DNA from 3 places in the Pseudomonas sp. TE3899 genome. Region 1 is predicted to be linked to each of the others. Evidence: predicted binding sites of a transcription regulator. Region 1 holds the regulator's gene; each other region holds the start of a gene.
The links. Region 1 encodes FliA, which starts transcription of late flagellar genes. Its sites were predicted from a motif close to CTAAAGTTTNNNNNNNNNNNGCCGNTAA; they were not measured.

Region 1 (8,252 bases):
CGACCTTGTCGATGATGTTGAAGGCCATGTCGCTGGGCATGGCGTCGCCGCTGCCGAACAACAGGCTGGAATTGAGTTCAATCTCGACCCACAACTCGTTGCCGCGAATGGTCATCTGGTTGGAGCTGATCAGGTCGCCGAACGCGGCGCTGATGTCGTCGGCAATGCTTTTCAGCGGATCGCTGGCACCGGAGATGCCGGCGTCAACCTGCTCGGCATCCTTGACCAGCGGCTTGGCCGGGGTCACGGTCACCGGGCGTTCTTCGCCGATCGGGATCGGCTTGAGGGCACGGTCCGAGTCGGTGAACACGCCGATCAACGCTTCCGAGATGACCTTGTACTTGCCTTCGTTGATCGAAGAGATCGAGTACATGACCACGAAGAACGCAAACAGCAGGGTAATGAAGTCCGCATAGGACACCAACCAGCGTTCGTGATTGACGTGTTCTTCAGGTTGCCGGCGACGAGCCATAATCCATTACCCCCATCAATCCATGAAGCCCTGAAGCTTCAGCTCAATAGAGCGAGGGTTTTCACCTTCGGCGATCGACAGAATCCCTTCCAACAACATTTCGCGATAACGCGACTGACGCAACGCGATGGACTTGAGCTTGGCCGCTACCGGCAGCAACACCAGGTTGGCACTGGCCACGCCGTAGATGGTCGCGACGAACGCAACGGCAATCCCGCTGCCCAGTTGCGACGGATCGGCGAGGTTGCCCATGACGTGGATCAGGCCCATCACCGCACCGATGATGCCGATGGTCGGCGCGTAGCCGCCCATGCTTTCGAAGACTTTGGCGGCCTCGATGTCGCGGCTTTCCTGGGTGTAGAAATCCACTTCCAGGATGCTGCGAATCGCTTCCGGCTCGGCGCCATCGACCAGCAGTTGCAGGCCTTTGCGCGAGTAGTTGTCCGGCTCGGCGTCAGCCACCCCTTCCAGACCGAGCAAACCTTCCTTGCGCGCGGTGAGGCTCCAATTCACAACACGATCGATACCACCGGCCAGATCCACCCGAGGCGGGAACAGAATCCAGGCAAGGATCTGCATGGAGCGCTTGAACGCGCTCATCGGCGATTGCAACAGCGCCGCACCGACGGTCCCACCAATGACGATCAACGCCGCCGGGCCGTTGGCCAGAGCGCCGAGGTGACCGCCTTCAAGGTAGTTGCCGCCGATGATGGCGACGAACGCCATGATGATCCCGATAAGGCTCAGTACATCCATCAGATACAGGCCTCAACCAAATGTTTGCCAATGTCGTCGAGGCTGTAAATCGCATCGGCGAGATCGGCTTTGACGATGGCCATCGGCATGCCGTAGATCACGCAGCTGGCTTCATCCTGGGCCCAGATCGCACTGCCGCCCTGCTTGAGCAGACGCGCGCCTTCGCGACCGTCCGCGCCCATGCCGGTCAGCACGACCGCCAGAACTTTGTCACCGTAGGATTTGGCCGCCGACCCGAAGGTGATGTCCACGCACGGTTTGTAGTTCAGACGCTCGTCGCCCGGCAGGATTTTCACCGCGCCACGGCCATCGATCATCATTTGCTTGCCACCCGGTGCCAGCAGCGCCAGGCCCGGACGCAGGATGTCGCCATCCTCGGCTTCCTTGACGTTGATGCGGCACAGCTTGTCCAAACGCTCGGCGAAGGCCTTGGTGAAGGCCGCCGGCATGTGCTGGATCAACACAATCGGCGCCGGGAAGTTGGCCGGCAATTGGGTCAACACCCGCTGCAGCGCAACCGGCCCGCCGGTGGACGTACCGATGGCCACCAGTTTGTAGGCTTTGCGTTTTGGCGCGGGCGACGATGGGCCGGCAGACGCTGGCGCACGGGTCGGCAACGGTGCCGGTGCCGGACGCGCAGGCGCGCTGCTGCCATAGCTGCTGACGCTCGAAGGCGCAGGCGTCGGTGCAGGTGCTGCCACCGGAGCCGGCGCCGTGTAGGTATTGGCGCGACGGTTACTGCGCGAGATGCTCAGGATCTTTTCGCACAGCAGTTGCTTGACCTTCTCCGGGTTACGGGAGATGTCTTCGAAATTCTTCGGCAGGAAATCCACCGCACCGGCATCCAGCGCATCCAGAGTGACCCGGGCGCCTTCGTGCGTCAGTGAGGAGAACATCAAGACCGGGGTCGGGCAGCGCTGCATGATGTGCCGCACCGCCGTGATGCCATCCATCATCGGCATCTCGTAGTCCATGGTGATCACGTCTGGCTTGAGGGCCAGCGCCTGATCGATCGCCTCTTTTCCGTTGGTTGCCGTACCGACAACCTGGATGTTCGGATCCGCTGAAAGAATTTCCGAGACGCGGCGGCGGAAAAACCCCGAATCGTCCACCACCAGGACTTTGACTACCATAAACACTCCGTTAGACGCAGCGGGGCGTTGTCGCCCCGCTGCGGCAGAATCAAATACGCCGTGCGGCGTAACGCTTGAGCATGCTCGGGACATCGAGAATCAGCGCAATGCGGCCGTCACCAGTGATGGTGGCGCCGGACATGCCCGGGGTTCCCTGGAGCATTTTGCCCAATGGCTTGATGACCACTTCTTCCTGGCCCACCAGTTGATCGACGACAAAGCCGATCCGCTGGGTGCCCACCGAAAGGATCACCACATGGCCCTCGCGCTGCTCTTCATGAGCGGCGGAGCTGACCAGCCAGCGCTTGAGGTAGAACAAGGGCAGTGCCTTGTCCCGCACGATCACCACTTCCTGACCGTCGACGACGTTGGTGCGCGACAGGTCGAGGTGGAAGATCTCGTTGACGTTCACCAGCGGGAACGCAAACGCCTGGTTGCCGAGCATGACCATCAGCGTCGGCATGATCGCCAAGGTCAGTGGCACCTTGATGACGATCTTCGAGCCCTTGCCCTTGGTCGAGTAGATATTGATGGTGCCGTTGAGCTGCGCGATCTTGGTTTTCACCACGTCCATGCCCACGCCACGACCTGACACATCGGAGATCTCGGTTTTGGTCGAGAACCCCGGTGCGAAAATCAGGTTGAAGCAGTCCGACTCGCTGAGGCGGTCCGCCGCATCCTTGTCCATCAAGCCTTTCTTGACTGCGATACCGCGCAGGACATCAGCGTCCATGCCCTTGCCGTCATCGGAGATGGACAGCAGGATGTGGTCGCCTTCCTGTTCGGCGGACAGAATCACTTTGCCGCTGCGCGGCTTGCCCATCGCTTCGCGTTCGGCCGGCTCTTCGATACCGTGGTCGACCGAGTTGCGCACCAAGTGGACCAGCGGGTCGGCCAGGGCCTCGACGAGGTTCTTGTCGAGGTCGGTTTCTTCGCCGACCAGCTCCAGGTTGATCTCTTTCTTGAGCTGGCGAGCCAGGTCGCGAACCAGGCGCGGGAAGCGCCCGAAGACCTTCTTGATCGGTTGCATCCGGGTCTTCATGACCGCGGTTTGCAGGTCGGCCGTGACCACGTCGAGGTTCGACACAGCCTTGGACATGGCTTCGTCGCCGCTGTTGAGGCCCAGACGGACCAAGCGGTTACGCACCAGTACCAGTTCACCCACCATGTTCATGATTTCGTCGAGACGCGCGGTATCAACCCGCACGGTGGTCTCGGCTTCGCTGGCCGGTTTTTCCGGTGGCGGCGCGGACGGGGCACGGGCCGGAGCCGGTGCAGCCGCGGCGGTCGGTTTCGGCGCTTCGGCTTTAGGCTCGGGCGCTTTGGCGACAGGTTTCGGCGCCGGTGCCGGGGCTTTGGCGACGGGAGCCGTCACCACAGTGCCGGTACCGACTTCAGTGAACTTGCCTTTGCCGTGCAATTCGTCGAGCAGCGATTCGAACTCGTGATCGGAGATCAGATCGCCGCCGGCCGCTTTAGCGGTGGGCGCAGCCGGGGCTGGCGCCGAGGCAATGGCGGTTTCCAGCGCATCGACGGCAAAGTTGCCCTTGCCGTGCAGCTGATCGAGCAGTGCTTCGAATTCGTCGTCGGTGATGTCCGAGCTGTCGCCAGCCGCTTTCGGGGCCTTGGGTGCCGGTGCAGCCGGAGCGGCTACGGCATCCACCGCGAACTGACCTTTACCGTGCAACTGATCGAGCAACGACTCGAACTCGGCATCGGTGATTTCGTCGCTGGCCGATGCGGCCGGCGCAGGCACAGCCGCCGGAGCTTCGGCCTGGGCCTTGACGGCATTCAGCGAGTCCAGCAGTTGTTCGAATTCGTTATCGGTGATGTCGCCCGACTCGCTTTCAGCGGCCGGTTCTTCCACCGCGTCGGCAACCGGGGCTGCGACGTCGGCCGATTGTGGCTCGGCCAGACGGGCCAAGGCTTCCAGCAATTGCGGAGTGGCAGCCGTGATCGGGCTGCGTTCGCGGACTTCGGTGAACATGCCGTTCACCGCATCCAGCGCTTCAAGAACCACGTCCATCAGTTCCGAGTCGACGCGTCGTTCACCCTTGCGCAGGATGTCGAACACGTTCTCGGCGATGTGACAGCACTCCACCAGCTCATTGAGCTGGAGGAAGCCGGCGCCCCCTTTTACAGTGTGAAAACCGCGAAAAATTGCATTGAGCAAGTCCGCATCATCCGGTCGGCTTTCCAGCTCGACCAGTTGCTCGGACAGTTGCTCTAGAATCTCGCCGGCCTCAACCAGGAAATCCTGAAGGATCTCTTCATCGGCGCCGAAGCTCATTAAGGGGGTGCTCCTAAAGGTCTAAAAACCTAAAAAACCTAAAATCCAAGACTGGATAACAAATCGTCCACATCGTCCTGACCGGACACAACATCTTCTCTTTTATCGGCATGAATCTGCGGACCTTCACCCTGCGAGAGATGTTTTTGTGGATCTTTTTCAGCCAGCATCGCTTCACGGTCATGTTCGATACCCGCAAAGCGGTCTACCTGGCTGGCCATGAGCACGAGCTTGAGCAGGTTGCTTTCAACTTCGGTGACCAATTGGGTCACGCGCTTGATCACTTGACCGGTGAGGTCCTGGTAATCCTGGGCGAGCAGAATGTCGTTGAGGTTGCTCGACACCGTGCGATTGTCCGCGCTGCTGCGCGTCAGGAAACCGTCGACCCGCCGGGGCCAGCTCGCGGAACTCTTCAGCCCCGACTTCGCGACGCATGAAGCGTCCCCAGTCGGCGCTCAATGCCTGGGCTTCAGTGCTCAGGCCATTGACCAGCGGCGTGGCGTTTTCCACCAGGTCCATGGTGCGGTTGGCAGCGGCCTCGGTCAGCTTGACCACATACCCCAGACGCTCGGTGGCGTCCGTGATCTGCGAGACTTCCTCGGCTTGCGGCATGTTCGGGTCAATCTGGAAATTGACGATCGCGCTATGCAGCTCGCGAGTGAGCTTGCCAACTTCCTGGTACAGGCCGCGGTCACGGGTCTGGTTGAGCTCATGAATCAGTTGCACAGCGTCGCCAAACTTGCCTTTTTCAAGGCTGTCGACCAGTTCGCGGGCATGTTTTTTCAGGGTCGATTCAAAATCGCCCTGTGAAGATTCGTTGTGGTCCATAGCTACCCCGTGGCGCAGTGACTCAACCGATGCGTTCGAAAATCTTTTCGATTTTTTCTTTCAACGCCTGGGCCGTGAAGGGTTTGACCACATAGCCGTTAACACCGGCCTGGGCCGCTTCGATGATCTGTTCGCGCTTGGCTTCAGCGGTCACCATCAGCACTGGCAGGTGCTTGAGTTTTTCATCGGCGCGCACGTGGCGCAGCAGGTCGATACCGGTCATGCCCGGCATGTTCCAGTCTGTTACCAGAAAGTCGATGCTGCCGCTGTTGAGCACCGGAATGGCAGTGGTGCCATCGTCAGCCTCGACCGTGTTGGTGAACCCAAGGTCACGCAACAGGTTTTTAATGATCCGCCGCATCGTTGAGAAGTCATCAACGATGAGGATTTTCATGTTCTTGTCCAATTCGACCTCCAAGCAGTCTTAAACGCGCCCAGCACCTGGACGCGCCATTTCATTCAATCCGGCAAAGCACTCAAATGACTGTCTGGAGCACAACAGATCGAGACCGCTGCAGTTCACACCACACCAGCCTCGTTCGCAGTGTCCCCACACTGCCTTCAGCGCGCTCGCCACTCCCCCAAACGCCCCCGCAAACGGGCCGCGCACTGGCTGTGTAACTGGCTGACACGGGATTCGCTGACACCCAGGACCTCACCGATTTCCTTGAGGTTCAGCTCTTCGTCGTAGTACAGCGCCAACACCAGTCGCTCACGCTCCGGCAAATTGGCAATCGCGTCCGCCAAGGCGGCCTGGAAACGTTCATCTTCCAGATCGCGCGACGGCTCCAGATGAGCACTGGCGCCATCCTCGTGCAGCCCTTCGTGTTCGCCGTCCTGCAACAGGTCGTCGAAACTGAACAGACGGCTGCCCAAGGTATCGTTCAAAATCCCGTAATAATCGTCGAGACTCAATTGGAGTTCGGCCGCAACTTCGTGATCTTTAGCATCACGGCCGGTTTTAGCTTCAATCGAGCGAATTGCGTCGCTGACCATGCGGGTATTGCGGTGGACCGAACGTGGCGCCCAGTCCCCCTTGCGTACTTCATCGAGCATCGCGCCACGGATTCGAATGCCCGCGTACGTTTCGAAACTCGCGCCTTTGCTGGCGTCGTATTTGGTTGACACTTCAAGCAGGCCAATCATCCCGGCCTGGATCAGGTCTTCCACCTGGACACTGGCCGGCAGACGCGCCAGCAAGTGGTAAGCAATGCGTTTGACCAGTGGCGCGTAACGCTCGATCAGCTCGTATTGCGAATCACGTGCCGACTTCTTGTAGAGGTTGTAGCCACTGGCTGTCATAGGACGGGTCCTGCGGTCTGTTGCACGAGGCGCTCGACGAAAAATTCCAGGTGCCCGCGCGGGTTGGCCGGCAGCGGCCAGGTGTCGACTTTCTGTGCAATCGCCTTGAACGCCAGGGCGCACTTGGAGCGCGGGAAGGCTTCGTAGACGGCACGTTGCTTCTGCACGGCCTTGCGCACGCTTTCGTCGTAAGGCACGGCGCCGACGTATTGTAGGGCCACGTCGAGGAAGCGGTCCGTGACCTTGGTCAACTTGGCGAACAGGTTGCGCCCTTCCTGCGGGCTCTGGGCCATGTTGGCCAGGACGCGGAAGCGGTTCATGCCGTAATCGCGGTTGAGCAATTTGATCAGGGCGTAGGCGTCGGTGATGGAGGTCGGCTCGTCGCAGACCACCAGCAACACTTCTTGCGCGGCGCGGACAAAACTGACGACCGAGTCACCAATACCCGCAGCCGTGTCGATCACCAATACATCAAGGTTATCGCCGATATCGCTGAAGGCCTGGATCAGGCCGGCATGCTGGGCCGGGCTCAGATGAACCATGCTCTGGGTGCCGGACGCGGCCGGGACGATACGGATACCGCCCGGGCCCTGCAACAGAACGTCGCGCAGCTCGCAGCGGCCTTCGATCACGTCGGCCAGGGTACGTTTGGGCGTCAGTCCCAGCAGAACGTCGACGTTCGCCAGACCCAGATCGGCGTCCAGCAGCATGACGCGTCGGCCAAGCTCTGCTAGAGCCAGGGACAAGTTCACTGACACGTTAGTCTTCCCGACGCCACCTTTGCCGCCGGTCACCGCGATCACCTGTACGGGATGCATGCTGCCCATGTTATTTCTTTACCTTGTCTTGCATAGACGGAGGCCACATTACTGGCTGCGCGTTCATCAACTGAACAATGCATGGCAGACCATCGATGTAGGTACAAAAACTGTTCATTAGTACCTCAGCCAACCTGCTTGGTCGGGCTGTGGTAAATATCAGCGAACATGTCAGCCATGGCTTCCTCGCTGGGTTCTTCCTGCATTTGCACGCTCACCGCGCGACTGACCAACTGGTGACGCCGCGGCAGATGCAGATCATCTGGAATGCGCGGGCCATCGGTGAGGTACGCCACCGGCAATTCATGACTGATGGCCAGGCTCAACACCTCGCCCAGACTCGCCGTTTCATCCAGTTTAGTCAGGATGCAGCCAGCCAGCCCACACCGCTTGTAACTGTGATAAGCGGCGGTTAGAACCTGTTTCTGGCTGGTGGTTGCCAGGACCAGATAATTTTTCGATTTGATCCCGCGACCGGCCAGGCTTTCGAGTTGCATGCGCAAGGCCGGATCGCTGGCCTGAAGGCCGGCGGTATCGATCAGAATCACGCGTTTGCGCAGCAACGGATCCAGCGCCTGCACCAGGGACTGGCCCGGATCGACGTGTGTCACCGACACATTCAGAATGCGGCCCAGCGTCTTCAATTGTTCCTG
Region 2 (8,252 bases), 1.7 Mb from region 1:
ACCAACTCAATCTCACGACGAATCCCGAGCTGCTGCAACGGGGCCAGATCCCGATGATCGAGCGGCTTGTACAGCGCTTTATCCACTGCGCCGAACGCCCCGCGCTGAACATCGCCGGCACCTCGCTCAGCTATCGTCAATTGCATGCCCATAGCCGTGCGATCCAGCAGCGTTTGCAGCCGTTGCTCGATCAACATCAAGGGTCGTTGGTGGTGGGTATCTGCCTGCCGAAAAGCAGCGCGTTGTACGCGGGGATCCTGGCGATTCTGGGCAGCGGTGCGGTGTACCTGCCGCTGGAGCCGAGCCATCCGCTGCAACGTCAGCAATACATCCTGGAAAACGCCGGGGCAGTGTTGCTGCTGCATGATGGCGAGCATCCCCTGGCGGGTCAGGTGCCAGGCCTGGACATCAGCCGTATCGACATCGCTGACGCGGATCTCGATCAACCGTTGATGCGCCGACGACCCTCCCTCGATGCGCCCTGCATGGCGCTTTACACCTCGGGCACCACCGGGCACCCGAAAGGCGTGTTGCTCAGCCAGGCCAATCTCGCGCACTTCACCGCGTGGTACGCCGACTACGTGCAGCTGACGGAACAGAGTCGAGTGCTGCAGTTCTCGTCGCTGAGTTTCGACTCGTCGCTGATCGATATTTTCCCGACGCTGCTGCAGGGCGCCGAGCTGATCGTGCCCAGCGATGATCAACGCCGTGATCCGTTGCAACTGGTTGAACTGATCCGTCATCAGCAACTGAGCCACGCCTTCCTGCCGCCGGCGCTGTTGAGCATTCTGCCGCTGGATCAGTTGCAGGTGCTGGATCATGTCATGACGGGCGGCGACGTCTGCGAACCCTACGTCATCGAGCAACTGACCCGCCAGGGCAACCTCTACAACCTCTACGGCCCGACCGAAGCCACGGTGCTGATCACCGCGCGGCAACTACGGCCCGGCGACAACAACCGCACCCTCGGCGGCCCGATTGCCAACAGTCAGGTGCTGATTCTCGATGAGGATTTTCAACCCGTCGCCGAACAGACCGTCGGTGAGTTGTACATCGTCGGCCCGGGCGTGTGCCTGGGTTACCTGAACAACCCGCAGCAGACCGCCGAACGTTATCTGGACCTGAGCCTGCCGACCGGTGAAAGCCTGCGCGCCTACCGCACCGGCGACATGGCGAAGTGGACGGGCGACGGTATCGAGCTGTGTGGGCGGCGGGACAATCAGGTGAAGATCCGCGGCTTCCGGGTCGAGCCGGAAGAGATCGAACGCTGCCTGCGCGACAGTCACCTGTACCGGCAGGTGGCGGTGGTCATCGACAGCCAGCGGCGGATCCTGGCGTTCCTCGCCCAACCGCAGGAAGAGCAACCGGGTGCCGCGCGCGAAGCGTTGAAGGCCCACGCCGTGCAGTTCCTGCCGGACTACATGCAACCGGTTGCCTGGACCGAACTGGCGAGCATGCCATTCGCCAGCAACGGCAAGGTTGATCGCAAGGCGCTGCTGGCGCTGCCGGTGACCGTGTTGGAGAACAGTGCGCGTCGGTTACCGGCCAGTGCCGATGAAGCGTTGCTGCTGGAGATCTGGGCCGAGTTGCTGGAGCTGCCGGCCAGCGACATATCCACCGACGAAAGCTTCTTCAATCTCGGCGGCCACTCGATCCTGCTGTCGCGCATGTTGCTGCGTTTGCGTGAGGAGTTCGGGCGCAGCATTTCGATCAATCGCTTTATCGAGTTGCCGACGATTGCGAAGTTGGCGACGTTGGTGCGCGGCTCGGGCACCGAAGAAGTGTTAAGCGAGCAGGCGATGGCCGATGCCTTCCGCGAACTGGATATCCAGCCGTTGCCAGTCAGCCGCATGGGCGATGTGCACAAGGTGATCGTCACCGGCGCCAACAGTTTTGTCGGCGTGCACATCGTCGAGGCGTTGCTGGCCTGGGGCGCCACTGAAGTTGCTTGCCTGGTGCGCGATGGCGGCGGGCAATCGGCGGCCGAGCGCTTCGCCCAAGCATTGCGCGAGAACCGGTTGGAGCATCTGGACCTGCATCGGGTGCGGGTTTACGCGGCGGACATCACGCGTCCGTTGCTGGGGCTTACGCAGGACGTCTACGAGCGCCTGGATCGAGAGTTCGGCGCACTGGTGCACAACGCGGCCAACGTCAATCACGTGCTCGATTACGAGTCGCTGGCGCGGGACAACGTCGAGCCGATTTTCGAGTGCCTGCGTTTGTGTGAAGGGCGCAGCAAGAAGATCTTCAACTTCGTCTCGACGCTCTCGGCCTCCAGCACGATTTCTGACGATGGCCGGGTGCTGGAACTGCCCGCCGCGCAAACGCCACCGATCTACATCAAGAACGGCTACAACCTGTCGAAATGGGTTGGCGAGCGGATCCTGGAGCGGGCACGGGAGCGGGGGGTGCGGGTCAACCTGTATCGCCCCGGCAACATCAGTTTCAACAGCCTTACCGGCGTCTGCCAGCCGCACAAGAATCGCTTGATGCTGATGCTCAAGGGTTCGATCCAGCTCGGCCAGGTGCCGGAGTTCTCCCTGAACTTCGACCTGATGCCGGTGGACTTCCTCGCTCGCTTCATCGCCTTCCATGCCAGCCGTTATCAGCCGGAACACGCGGTGTTCAACCTGCACAACCCCGAACCGCTGAGCTGGGATGCCTACGTGGATTCGTTTCGCGAGGCCGGTCGGGAGTTCTCGATGGTCAGCGTCGCCGACTGGCAGCAGCAACTGGGCCGGGTGGATAGCGAAAACGCGCTGTTCGGTGTGTTGGGGTTCTACCTCAACGGCTTTGAAGAAGACATCGGCGACATCTCGATGATCGGCCACGACAACGCTCAGGCCGGTGTCCGGCAGATGGGCGCGCACTACCCGCAAAAGTCCCCGGCGCTGCTGCGTCGCGGCTGCGATTACCTCAAAGAAATCAACTTCATCTGAACCACCCAACTGGAGCAAGACCATGAAAACCCTGCAACCCGATACCCTGATCCAAAACCCACACGGCTGCCACGTGGCGTCTTCGGTGGACGTGCCGGCGGACGCTTCGAAGGTCTGGGCGGTGGTCGGCGACTTTGCCGGCTTCGATAAATTCATCCCCGCGCTGTCGCACATCGAGATGACCGGCGAAGGCGTGTCGTCCCTGCGCAAGAAAGTCTTCAAGGACGGCAATCTGGTGGTCGAGCAACTCAACTCCCGGGACGACCAGGCGCTGAGCATGACCTGGACGACCATCTACAACACGCTAGGCGTAGCCAACTTGTGGGCGGCGATGAACGTGGAATCCCTGGGGGCAGGCAAGTCCCGGGCGACCTGGACCATCATCGCCGAACCTGCCCAGGGTGGCGCCGAGGCGCTGCCGGGGTTCCAGGACTTCGTGCAGGGGTTTGCCGATGACGCGATGAACAATGTGCTGAAGCTGTTTGCGTAAGGCATGAAAAAGCCCGCTGTGGAGATGATCCGCAGCGGGCTTTTGTACATCGTTGGATCAGATTTTGAAGCTGTCGACCAATTGCTTCAAACGGTTGGCTTGCAACGACAGCGCATCGCAATCCTTCAACGTTTCATTGAGGTTGGCCACGCTTTGCTGGTTCAGCAGGTTGATCTGGTTGACGTCGACGTTGAGGGTTTCCACCACCGCGGTCTGCTCTTCGGTCGCCGCGGCAACCGATTGGTTCATGCCGTCGATCTCGCCGATGCGCTGGGTCACGCTGACCAGACGCAAACCGGCCTGGTTCGCCACTTCAACGCTCTCTTCACTGGAGACCTGGCTGGCGTTCATGGTGGTCACCGCTTCGCGCGAACCGATCTGCAGCGAGGTGATCATCTTGTGGATTTCTTCTGCCGATTCCTGGGTGCGATGGGCGAGGTTACGCACTTCGTCCGCCACCACCGCAAAACCACGACCGGCTTCACCGGCACGGGCCGCTTCGATGGCCGCGTTCAGGGCCAGCAGGTTGGTCTGCTGGGAGATGCCTTTGATCACATCCAGAATGTGCCCGATGTTGTCGGTGCTGGCATTCAGGGTTTCGATCTGGGTGCAGGACAGGCTGATTTTCTGCGACAGCTCGGTCATGGCCAGAATGGTTTTCTCCACCACCTGACGACCGTCGTCGGCCTGCTCGCTCGCGCCGCTGGCGTGCTGCGAAGCATCGGCGGCGTTGCGCGCAATTTCCTGAGTCGCGGCGCCAAGCTCGTTGATCGCGGCAGCCACACTGTTGGTGCGGGCGCTTTGTTCATCGGAACCGATGATCGAGGCGTTGGACGAGGCCATCACGCGTTGCGACAGGTCGTGGACCTGACGGGTTGCGGACGACACTTCGGAAATCGACGCGTGAATCCGTTCTACAAACTGGTTGAACGCACCGCCCAGCTCGCCGAATTCGTCTTTGCTTTCCACGGCCAGGCGGCGGGTCAGGTCACCTTCGCCCTGGGCGATGTCTTTCATCGCACGGCCCATAGTGGTCAGCGGGCGCATCAATACGTTGATCAGCAGGCTCAGCAGCACGGCAATGGCGCTCACGGCGATAAACATCGCGATGAGTGCCGAGGTACGGAATTGGCTCAGTGGTGCGTAGGCCTTGTCCTTATCGATCGACAGACCGATGTACCACTCGGCATTCGGCAAGCCACTCACCGGGGTGAACGAGAGGATGCGGTCCTGCTTGTTCAGGGTGACGTCCTGATTACCCTTCTCGATGCGTACGCTGGAACCTGGGTAGATGTCTTTGAGGTTCTTCATCACCTGATCTTTGTCCGGGCTGACGATCACCTGACCGTCGGTGCTGACCAGGAATGCGTGGCCGATACCACCGAAGTCCACCGAGTTGATGATCTTCACCAGGGTTTCCAGGCTCAGGTCACCGCCGACAACGCCGAGCAGTTCGCCGTTCTTTTTCACCGGCATGGCGATGGTGACAACGAGGCCACCGACCGCGGCCATGTAAGGCGGGGTCAGCATGGTCTTGTCGGCAGCGACGGCCTGTTTGTACCAGGGACGCTGACGTGGGTCGTAGCCATCCGGCATCTTCGCGTCAGGGCGCTGGGTGAATACACCGTTGGCCTGGCCGACGTAGGTGAACTGGAAGTTCGAGGTGAAGGCGGGTTGATCCACCAGTCCTGGCAGATCGGCATTCGCCCCTTGGTGAGCAACGTTCTGCGCCAGGTTCTCCAATACCAGCACGCGGCCGCTCATCCAGTTCTGAACGCTGCTGGCGGTCAAGTCGCCCGCTTGCTGCACGGAGGATTCGAGATTCTGCCGGATGGTGTTTCGCTGCAAATAGTCGTTGTACAAAGTGAACAACGCGAAAGCCAGCACCACGACGCCTGAAGCGGCCAGCAGGATTTTATGGCTGAACTTGAGATTCATTTCATGGGACTTCTTATGCAAAAAGTGGGGATGCGTTCCGGATTGCAACATTCCATGTAACAGCGCAGGCAGCTTTCTGAGGCCGCTCTACTTTGGTGCACGCATGTCTCACCAGTTTTTCGGCACGAGTAGGAGAAATCTTAGGGGTTTGTATGAAATGGATGACATTCACGCCAGTTTCCCGCCGAACGGTGTACTTGAGCGTCTGGATCGGCATTGCTGGCGCTTGAGATTTTGTCGGCGCCAAAACGACAAAACCCCTGTCTGCGTTAGCAGACAGGGGTTTCGGAATTCAATCTTGACGATGACCTACTCTCACATGGGGAAACCCCACACTACCATCGGCGATGCATCGTTTCACTGCTGAGTTCGGGATGGGATCAGGTGGTTCCAATGCTCTATGGTCGTCAAGAAATTCTGTGACCAGCCCGTTACCGCAGCAACGTGCCAGCAAAAAAGGTGACTTCTACTAAAACAAAACCCCTACCTGCATACGCAGATAGGGGTTTCGGAATTTAATCTTGACGATGACCTACTCTCACATGGGGAAACCCCACACTACCATCGGCGATGCATCGTTTCACTGCTGAGTTCGGGATGGGATCAGGTGGTTCCAATGCTCTATGGTCGTCAAGAAATTCGGGTACTGAGTCGCGGCCAGCTGGCCTCGCTTCAGCAAATTGGGTATGTGATAGCTTTCGGTGTTTTGTGAGTCTTTCGAACTTTCGGTTCGTTTCGTCTTCACACACCGCAATCTGCTCTTTCGACGCAAATTGCTTGGGTGTTATATGGTCAAGCCTCACGGGCAATTAGTATTGGTTAGCTCAACGCCTCACAGCGCTTACACACCCAACCTATCAACGTCGTAGTCTTCGACGGCCCTTCAGGGGACTCAAGGTCCCAGTGAGATCTCATCTTGAGGCTAGTTTCCCGCTTAGATGCTTTCAGCGGTTATCTATTCCGAACATAGCTACCCGGCAATGCCACTGGCGTGACAACCGGAACACCAGAGGTTCGTCCACTCCGGTCCTCTCGTACTAGGAGCAGCCCCTCTCAAATCTCAAACGTCCACGGCAGATAGGGACCGAACTGTCTCACGACGTTCTAAACCCAGCTCGCGTACCACTTTAAATGGCGAACAGCCATACCCTTGGGACCGGCTTCAGCCCCAGGATGTGATGAGCCGACATCGAGGTGCCAAACACCGCCGTCGATATGAACTCTTGGGCGGTATCAGCCTGTTATCCCCGGAGTACCTTTTATCCGTTGAGCGATGGCCCTTCCATACAGAACCACCGGATCACTAAGACCTACTTTCGTACCTGCTCGACGTGTCTGTCTCGCAGTCAAGCGCGCTTTTGCCTTTATACTCTACGACCGATTTCCGACCGGTCTGAGCGCACCTTCGTACTCCTCCGTTACTCTTTAGGAGGAGACCGCCCCAGTCAAACTACCCACCATACACTGTCCTCGATCCGGATAACGGACCTGAGTTAGAACCTCAAAGTTGCCAGGGTGGTATTTCAAGGTTGGCTCCACGCGAACTGGCGTCCACGCTTCAAAGCCTCCCACCTATCCTACACAAGCAAATTCAAAGTCCAGTGCAAAGCTATAGTAAAGGTTCACGGGGTCTTTCCGTCTAGCCGCGGATACACTGCATCTTCACAGCGATTTCAATTTCACTGAGTCTCGGGTGGAGACAGCGCCGCCATCGTTACGCCATTCGTGCAGGTCGGAACTTACCCGACAAGGAATTTCGCTACCTTAGGACCGTTATAGTTACGGCCGCCGTTTACCGGGGCTTCGATCAAGAGCTTCGCGTTAGCTAACCCCATCAATTAACCTTCCGGCACCGGGCAGGCGTCACACCCTATACGTCCACTTTCGTGTTTGCAGAGTGCTGTGTTTTTAATAAACAGTCGCAGCGGCCTGGTATCTTCGACCGGCATGGGCTTACGCAGTAAATGCTTCACCCTCACCGGCGCACCTTCTCCCGAAGTTACGGTGCCATTTTGCCTAGTTCCTTCACCCGAGTTCTCTCAAGCGCCTTGGTATTCTCTACCCAACCACCTGTGTCGGTTTGGGGTACGGTTCCTGGTTACCTGAAGCTTAGAAGCTTTTCTTGGAAGCATGGCATCAACCACTTCGTGTTCTAAAAGAACACTCGTCATCAGCTCTCGGCCTTAGAATCCCGGATTTACCTAAGATTCCAGCCTACCACCTTAAACTTGGACAACCAACGCCAAGCTGGCCTAGCCTTCTCCGTCCCTCCATCGCAATAACCAGAAGTACAGGAATATTAACCTGTTTTCCATCGACTACGCTTTTCAGCCTCGCCTTAGGGACCGACTAACCCTGCGTCGATTAACGTTGCGCAGGAAACCTTGGTCTTTCGGCGTGGGTGTTTTTCACACCCATTGTCGTTACTCATGTCAGCATTCGCACTTCTGATACCTCCAGCAAGCTTCTCAACTCACCTTCACAGGCTTACAGAACGCTCCTCTACCGCATCACCTAAGTGATACCCGTAGCTTCGGTGTATGGTTTGAGCCCCGTTACATCTTCCGCGCAGGCCGACTCGACTAGTGAGCTATTACGCTTTCTTTAAAGGGTGGCTGCTTCTAAGCCAACCTCCTAGCTGTCTAAGCCTTCCCACATCGTTTCCCACTTAACCATAACTTTGGGACCTTAGCTGACGGTCTGGGTTGTTTCCCTTTTCACGACGGACGTTAGCACCCGCCGTGTGTCTCCCATGCTCGGCACTTGTAGGTATTCGGAGTTTGCATCGGTTTGGTAAGTCGGGATGACCCCCTAGCCGAAACAGTGCTCTACCCCCTACAGTGATACATGAGGCGCTACCTAAATAGCTTTCGAGGAGAACCAGC
Region 3 (8,252 bases), 1.2 Mb from region 1:
TCGGCAAACCCAAAGCCTGGCCCATCTGCACCGGCGACGTCGCGCCGAGGCCTTCGACCCATTTCACTTGATCCGGCCCGAACAGCACGACCGCCGTCGAACCCAGTTTGAAGCGACCCAGTTCCGCACCTTTCTCCAGATGGATTGGCGCACGGGCGGCTTCGTCGTAGCGGAAAGTTTTCAGCTCGCGTTTCGGCGGCGTGACCAGCCCGGCCCACACGGTTTCAATCGACGCCACGATCATCGCGCCCACCAGCACCACGGCCATCGGCCCGCGCTCGGTGTCGAAGATGCACGCCACACGCTCGTTGCGGGCGAACAGTTCGGGGACGTTTTCGGCGGTGGTCTGGTTGACCGAGAAGATCCGGCCCGGGATGTAGACCATCTCGCGCAGGGTGCCGGCCAGCGGCATGTGCACGCGGTGGTAGTCCTTCGGCGACAGGTAGATCGTTGCGAAATCACCGCCCATGAACGGCGCGGCATTCGCGGTATCGCCACCCAGCAATTCCAGCACGCTGAAGCTGTGGCCCTTGGCCTGGAACACGCGACCGTGTTCGATCGGGCCGAGTTGGCTGACCGCACCGTCGGCCGGGCTGAGGATCGCGCCCGGGGTTTCGTCCAGCGGCCGCGCGCCGTCTTTCAAGGCGCGGGTGAAGAACGCGTTGAAGTGCTCGTAGGCGGTCAGGTCTTCGACCAGCGCCTGGGACATGTCCACCTGATAACGCTTGGCGAACCACGCGGTGAACGCATTCTTGAACCAGCGCACGCGGCATTCGGCGACGCAGCCGGCCAGTCGCGAGAGCAAGTGGTGAGGCAGCAGGTATTGGCTGAGGATAAACAGACGCTTATTCATTAACTGTCCTTAAAAACCTTAAATCTCTACGGGGGTGTCGGGATGGTTGCCCCATTCGCCCCAGGAGCCGGCGTAGCCTTTGACCCGCGGATAACCGAGGGACTTGGCCACTAGATAAGTGAAGCCAGAGCGGTGGTGGGTCTGGCAGTGAGTGATGATTTCTTTGTCTTTGGTGATGCCGAGTTGTTCGAGGATCTTCGGCATGTCGGTACGGATGCGCAGGTGACGCGACTGATCCATGCCGGCGGTCCATTCAAAATTGACGGCGCCCGGAATGTGCCCGGCCTTGGCCGCCAGCACTTTCTCGCCGGAGTACTCCAGCGGCCCACGGGCATCCCAGATCGCCAGGTCGGCGGCGCCGAGACGGCTTTGCAGGTACTCGCGGGTGGCGGTGGGTTCGTCGTGCAAGGTCAGTTTGACCGGGCCGCCGACCGGGGCCGGGACCTGGATCGACATCGGCAAGCCCGCCGCCAGCCAGGCTGGCAGGCCACCGTCGATGTAGTGATATTTGTTGTGGCCGATCACATCCAGCAACCAGATGAAACGCCCGGCCCAACCGCCGCCTTCGTCGTCATACACCACGTAGACCGCATCGGGGTTGTGGCCCAGTTCGCCGAACAATGTTTCAAGGGCCGCGTGGGTCGGCAGCAAGCCAGGCGCCGGAGCCTGGCCGAGCTGGGTGCGTTTCGGATCGACAAACCGCGCGCCGGGCAAATGCCCTTCGGTGTAGCGGGCGGTGCTGGTCAGGTCCACCAGAATCAGTTCGCGGGCGTCGAGGCGCGGGAGCAAGTCGCTCGGCTCGATCACCAGCGGCAAGCCAGAGAAGTCAGACATGTGAGGTCTCCAGGGCGAAAAAGGGAGGATTGTAGCGCAGCATCATTGGCCGCGGCTGCTAAAGGTACTCAGTGCCTTTTCGATGCACTGCGCGGTTTTGCCAAAGGCTTGCACGGTAATTTCCGAGAACGGCCCGCCACCCTGGTCCGCCACCACAATCATGATCACCCGGCCATTATTGACCAGTGAGCGCAACAGCAAGTGTTCGCCGCTGAACTGCGAACGCAGGCTGGCAGGCAGCAGGGCGGAGAACTGGGCATTGTTGGCCGGCGTCAGGCGTACTTGGGCCTGCTGCGAGAGCAAACGCTGCAACACGCTGCTCTGGCTGACCAGGAAATTCAGGCCGGCGGCTTCTTTCGGCAACCCGGCGGTCTGGTGCACCCGCAGATTGGCGTGGGTGCGGTCGGCCATCAGGATCATCACCCGTCGCATGCCGCAGGCCACCAGTGCATCCCGGGCCGAGGTGGTCAGGTGCATTGCGTTGGAGAAGCGGCTCGGTTCCACCAGCAGATCGGCGCATTGTTTGCGCCAATGGCTCAAATCTTCAGTGGTCGGTGCCGGGGCCGGCAGCAACCCGGCGTGAATACGGTTCATGCCCCACGGCCACAGCAGCGAAACCGCCGGGTGCCACAGATCCGGCATCGCATGCTGGCGGGCGCTGTTGGCGGCCTGTTGGTGCAACTGTTGCTGTACTTCGTCCATCGATATTTGCAGATAAAGACTGGTCAGGTACTGCCAGCGCTCAGCGTGCGGACAGTCCCAGGCCTGTTGCGCCGACAGCGCCAGGCCGTTGGCCAGCAGCACGGTGTTGGCCGGCTGATTGAGCCAGCGGCGCAGGGTAGGATCGTCGTCGAGGCGGTTTTGCTGACGCAGCGGGTGCTCGCTGTCCCGGGCGATGCGCAGCACTTTGACCAATTCCCGCTGCTCGTTGAGCAGCAGGCGATAACCCTGTTGCACCCAGATCGGCAGCCGCCAGATGTCCACCAGTGCCAGGCAGATTTCCAGCAGGCGTACGCCGAACAACTGCTTTTCGACTTTGCGCGCCGACTCGCCTTTATGGATGACCCGCAGTTCCCACTCTTCGAGCAGATGCGGGTGCGTCAGCGCCATTGGCCACAGCGGCGAGAGAAACAGCAGGCTGCCCCAATGAATGTCCTGCCACAGCCGCGCCAGGCGATTGGCGAAGAAGCCGTTGGCCTGTTGCGTCGCGTGCTGGCTGATCAGTTGCAGCTGGCGCAGGGCCTTGGGGATCTCGGATTGCGGTTCGGCGGGCAGGCGATCGAGCAGTTCTTCGGTGCGTTTCAGCCCGAGGCGATTGAGCGCCACATCGAGGTTTTCCGCCGGCTCCGTCATGCTGCCGTGGGTGTGGCGGTTGGCCTCGCGAATCACGCTCAAGGCCAGGGCCGGGCTTTCCTGCATCAATTCGGCAATGTCGCGCAGCGAGCTGCGGTTATTGCGAATGGCTTTACAGACCCGGTCGTGACTCTCTTGCGGAACCGGCAGGCGCACGCCATCGAGAAGCTTGACCCAGCCTTCGAGAGTGGTCGGTTTTGGAGGTGGAACGTTCGTTTCGTTAGCCATGGCTGGACGGGATCATCATTGGCTGTAAACACGCCCGGCGCGGGCTAAATTGGCTTTTCGCCTGAACTGGCTATAGTCTGGCGCAGTTTTGCCGATAAGTAGAAGAAGAGATTTTTTAACTTCCGAATATGACCTTGAACCCGACTCAGTAAGTGCTCTCCTACCTATGGCTAAAATAATCGGCATCATCGTCGTATTCGCGAGCGTGCTCGGCGGATACGTGCTTTCCCATGGCAAAATCGCCGCCCTGATTCAGCCCTTCGAGGTGATGATCATCGGTGGTGCGGCCCTCGGTGCATTCCTGCAGGCCAACCCCGGCTACATGACCATGCACGTGCTCAAGAAATCCTTGAGCATGTTCAGTTCGCGTTTCAACCACACCTTCTATCTTGAAGTGCTGGGCCTGATCTACGAGATCCTCAACAAGAGCCGTCGCGAAGGCATGATGGCCATCGAAGGCGACATCGAAGATGCCGCTGCGAGCCCGATCTTCGCCAAGTACCCGACAGTCTTGAAAGACGAACGCATGACTGCGTTCATCTGCGACTACCTGCGCATCATGTCCTCCGGCAACATGGCTCCCCATGAGCTGGAAGGCCTGTTCGACATGGAACTCTACAGTCTCAAGGAAGACCTGGAGCACCCGTCCCACGCGGTGAACGGCATTGCCGACGCCATGCCCGGTTTCGGTATCGTCGCGGCGGTACTCGGTATCGTGGTGACCATGGCCTCCCTGGGCGAAGGCGACCAGAAAGCCATCGGCATGCACGTAGGTGCGGCGCTGGTCGGTACCTTCTTCGGTATTCTCGCGGCCTACGGCTTCTTCGGCCCGCTGGCCCATTCCCTGGCCCACGATGCCAAGGAAGAACTGAACGTCTACGAAGCCATCAAGGCCTCGCTGGTTGCCTCCGCTTCCGGCATGCCGCCATCGTTGGCGGTGGAGTTCGGGCGCAAGGTTCTGTACCCGGCGCACCGTCCTAGCTTCGCTGAGCTGGAACAAGCGGTTCGCGGTCGTTAAGCCATGGAAAATAACCAGCCGATAATCATCAAGCGCGTCAAGCGCATCGCCGGCGGGCATCACGGGGGCGCCTGGAAAATCGCCTTCGCTGACTTCGCCACGGCGATGATGGCGTTCTTCCTGGTGTTGTGGCTGCTGTCCACCGCCACGCCGGAACAGAAGATCGCCATCGCCGGTTACTTCAAAGACCCGGTCGGCTTCTCCGAAAGCGGCACGCCCTACATCATCGACCTGGGCGGCACGCCGACCCTGGCGCCGGAGAACACCCTCAACCCCGAGGTGAAATCCCAGCCCCAACCGGACAAAGTGACCGTCGATACCGATCAGGTCGAAGGCATGGCCGAACAGGTCGAGAAAGAACGCCTGGAATTGCTGCTGCAAGAATTGCAGAACAAGGTTGAAGAGAATCCGCAACTGCAGAAGTTCAAGGACCAGATCCTGTTCGAGATCACGCCGAACGGCTTGCGCATCCAGATCATGGACGCGGATAACCGGCCGATGTTCGACTCGGGTTCGGCGCGTCTGAAACCGTATTTCGAAGACATCCTGCTGGCCATGGCCGACACCATTAAAGCGGTGCCGAACAAGATCAGCATCAGCGGCCATACCGACGCCAAGCCGTACACCGGCACCGGTGATTTCGGCAACTGGGAATTGTCGGCCAACCGCGCCAACGCCGCGCGCCGTGCCTTGGTGGCTGGCAGCTATCCGGAGTCGCAAGTGGCGCGGGTGGTGGGTTATGCGTCGTCGGCGTTGTTTGATCGGGAACATCCGTTCAACCCGGTCAATCGGCGGATCGATATTGTCGTGCTGACCAAGAAGGCACAGGCGGCCATCGAAGGGGCGCAAGGTGCCGATCCAACAACGACGCCGGGGCAGGGCGCGCCGGGTGAAGCGCCAAACGCGCCAGCCACACCGGTTGATCCGAATGCGTTGCCTGCGGACAAGCAGCCGGTGCCGGCCCATGAGCTTCGCGAGCGGTTGAATCTGTTCGAGGACGCGGCGCCGAAGCCGGGTGATCCGGCTAAACCGGCGGAGCCACCCAAGCAATAACCTCAAAAAAGCCACGGTAATCGTGGCTTTTTTGTGTCTGGCGGCGTCACCACTGCACGTTTTTTTAGAATCAGGGAAGATCAGAGATGGAAAGACTCAAAGCCTATTTCCAGCGACACGGCAATGCGCCCTTCAAATTCGGTGAAGGCCGGGTCAGTGGCTACATCTCGGCCACGCTCGGGCTGTTGAGCCTGCTCGCAGTATTCTGCTTCCTGTTTCCCGAGTGGCTGACCACCGCCGAATTGCGCAAGGTCTACGACGAGCAGTTCGCACGCACCACGCTGTTGCTCGGGCTGGTGCTGTCGTTCAGCCTCGGCACCCTGAATATCCTGCTCAACAAGCGCAAGCGCCTGGGGATCACCGGGTTGGTGGCCTCGGGGCTGGCGGTGTTCCTCGGCGGCACCAATGTGCAGATCAGCTCGATCGGGCAGACCCCTTACTCGCTGGGGCTGGACTGGTTCGTCCTGGCCCTGTTGGTGTCGGCCATCGTTTTCATCCCCCTGGAAAAACTCTATTCCAAGGACCCCGAGCAAAACATCCTGCGCCCGCACTGGCGAACCGACCTGACCTATTTTTTCGTCAGCCACATGCTGGTGCAATTCATCCTGATCTTCATCACCGCCTCGTCGAGCTACGTGGCGGGTTGGGCGATGTCGACGGAATTGCAGGCCAGCGTGCAAAGCCTGCCGCTTGTTGTGCAGTTCTTCCTCGCCGTGCTGGTGGCCGACCTTGGTCAGTATTGGTTGCATCGTCTCTATCATGTGGTGCCGTGGCTGTGGCGCATCCACGCGGTGCATCACTCGAGCACGCACATGGATTGGCTTGCCGGTTCGCGGGTGCACTTTATCGAGATTCTGCTGACCCGTACCGGCGTGCTGGTGCCTCTGATGCTGCTGGGCTTTGCGCCGCAGGCGTTGAATGCCTATGTGATTCTGGTCGGCGTCCAGGCTGTGTTGGCCCATGCCAATGTGCGGATCAATGGTGGTTGGCTGAACTACGTGATGGTTTTGCCGCGTTATCACCATTGGCACCATGCGCGGCACAAGGATTACATTTACAAGAACTACGCGATCCACACGCCGTTGGTGGACATGCTGTTTGGTACGTTCAAGTTGCCGCCCAAGGAATGGCCGGTGCGCTACGGGGTGTTTGGCAAGGAGTTGCCGGGTGGGATTGTGCGTCAGCATCTTTATCCGTTTCAGAAGCCTGAGCCGAAGGTCGTTGCGCCGAAGCCGCCGGCGGCGGTTTCCTGAGTTAGCGATGAAGCCGACAGTGATGTCGGCTTTTTTGTGCCTGGAGGCCACTTCATTTTCAGTGCGGGCACGATCCCTGTAGGAGCGAGGCTTGCCCGCGAAGGCTTTGTGTCAGGCGCCGGAGGATTTGTGGGGGTACATATCCATTCCTGCGGTAACGGCTGCCTATGGTTTCGCTCTTACAGCGAGTCACTTTCGAAAAGCGCGAAAGTAACCAAAGCGCTTTTGCCCCTTTCGTTCGGTGCCTCGCCCAGGCTCGGCATGCCCTCGCTCCGGTCCTGCTCCGTGGGCCCGCCGCCATCGGCCATCCATGGCCGGGGGCGGCTAACCCGGCATCCATGCCGGGTTGCCCACTGCGCAGAACCTCCACTCGGCCTCTCGAGGGGGCGCACATCGCACCGCGAGGCGGCCTGATAGCCGGCCTGGTTCGGGCGCGTGCGTTCTGCTGATCCATTTTCAGCGTGGGCACGATCCCTGTAGGAGCGAGGCTTGCCCGCGAAGGCTTTGTGTCAGGCGCCGGAGGATTTGGGGGGTACATATCCATTCCTGCGGTAACGGCCGCTTATGGTTTCGCTCTTACAGCGAGTCACTTTCGAGAAGCGCGAAAGTAACCAAAGCGCTTTTGCCCCTTTCGTTCGGAGCCTCGCTGTGGCTCGGCATGCCCTCGCTCCGGTCCTGCTCCGTGGGCCCGCCGCCATCGGCCATCCATGGCCGGGGGCGGCTAACCCGGCATCCATGCCGGGTTGCCCACTGCGCAGAACCTCCACTCGGCCTCTCGAGGGGGCGCACATCGCACCGCGAGGCGGCCTGATAGCCGGCCTGGTTCGGGCGCGTGCGTTCTGCTGATCCATTTTCAGCGTGGGCACGATCCCTGTAGGAGCGAGGCTTGCCCGCGAAGGCTTTGTGTCAGGCGCCGTGGTTTTTGGGGGGTGTACATATCCATTCCTGCGGTAACGGCCGCTTATGGTTTCGCTCTTACAGCGAGTCACTTTCGAGAAGCGCGAAAGTAACCAAAGCGCTTTTGCCCCTTTCGTTCGGAGCCTCGCTGTGGCTCGGCATGCCCTCGCTCCGGTCCTGCTCCGTGGGCCCGCCGCCATCGGCCATCCATGGCCGGGGGCGGCTAACCCGGCATCCATGCCGGGTTGCCCACTGCGCAGAACCTCCACTCGGCCTCTCGAGGGGGCGTGCACCGCAACAGCGCCGCGAGGCGGCCTGATAGCCGACCTGACTAGGGCGCGTACGTTCTCCTGATCCATTTTCAGTGCGGGCACGATCCCTGTAGGAGCGAGGCTTGCCCGCGAAGACGGCCTGATAGTCGACCTTATTGTCGGAGGGGCGCGTTTTCCTGTTGGATGCGGTTTGCTGGCGAGATGAGTGGTTGTAGGAACGGTCTGAAATTGCGGTTCGGGGTTCTCAGTCCTGCGAGCATCTGCCTATAGTTTCGCCCGTTGCTGCCAGTGCGGTGACCGATCTTAGCCGGTCGAATTACAGATGATATCTCTCGACCGTTAACGGAGTTTTGACCCCATGGCTAAGTACCACCCGCTCCAAGGCAATTTCAGCGTCGGCCCGACGCTGTACATCGACACCGAAGCCAAAGTCACTGACCTCCTCGAAACCGCCACCCACCGAATCAAAGCTGCCCGCAATCTGCTCAACA

Region 2: the regulator FliA is predicted to act here: its motif matches at 5,484-5,511, upstream of ACZ89E_RS22005 (methyl-accepting chemotaxis protein).
Region 3: the regulator FliA is predicted to act here: its motif matches at 3,339-3,366, upstream of motA (flagellar motor stator protein MotA).

The regions. Positions count from the first base shown of each region.
Region 1 is NZ_JBWBQR010000001.1:3,154,932-3,163,183, forward strand. It holds gene motD (flagellar motor protein MotD) at 1-475, opposite strand, end outside; gene ACZ89E_RS14435 (flagellar motor protein) at 488-1,228, opposite strand; gene ACZ89E_RS14440 (protein-glutamate methylesterase/protein-glutamine glutaminase) at 1,228-2,361, opposite strand; gene ACZ89E_RS14445 (chemotaxis protein CheA) at 2,411-4,651, opposite strand; partial or broken gene ACZ89E_RS14450 (protein phosphatase CheZ) at 4,690-5,479, opposite strand; gene ACZ89E_RS14455 (chemotaxis response regulator CheY) at 5,502-5,873, opposite strand; gene fliA (RNA polymerase sigma factor FliA) at 6,041-6,781, opposite strand; gene fleN (flagellar synthesis regulator FleN) at 6,778-7,608, opposite strand; gene flhF (flagellar biosynthesis protein FlhF) at 7,725-8,252, opposite strand, start outside.
Region 2 is NZ_JBWBQR010000001.1:4,848,665-4,856,916, forward strand. It holds gene ACZ89E_RS21995 (amino acid adenylation domain-containing protein) at 1-2,939, shown strand, start outside; gene ACZ89E_RS22000 (SRPBCC family protein) at 2,962-3,429, shown strand; gene ACZ89E_RS22005 (methyl-accepting chemotaxis protein) at 3,487-5,367, opposite strand; rRNA gene rrf (5S ribosomal RNA) at 5,664-5,779, opposite strand; rRNA gene rrf (5S ribosomal RNA) at 5,887-6,002, opposite strand; rRNA gene ACZ89E_RS22020 (23S ribosomal RNA) at 6,156-8,252, opposite strand, start outside.
Region 3 is NZ_JBWBQR010000001.1:4,352,167-4,360,418, reverse strand. It holds gene asd (archaetidylserine decarboxylase) at 1-853, opposite strand, end outside; gene rhdA (thiosulfate sulfurtransferase) at 872-1,687, opposite strand; gene ACZ89E_RS19875 (HDOD domain-containing protein) at 1,730-3,268, opposite strand; gene motA (flagellar motor stator protein MotA) at 3,435-4,286, shown strand; gene motB (flagellar motor protein MotB) at 4,290-5,339, shown strand; gene ACZ89E_RS19860 (sterol desaturase family protein) at 5,426-6,592, shown strand; gene ACZ89E_RS19855 (hypothetical protein) at 8,120-8,252, shown strand, end outside.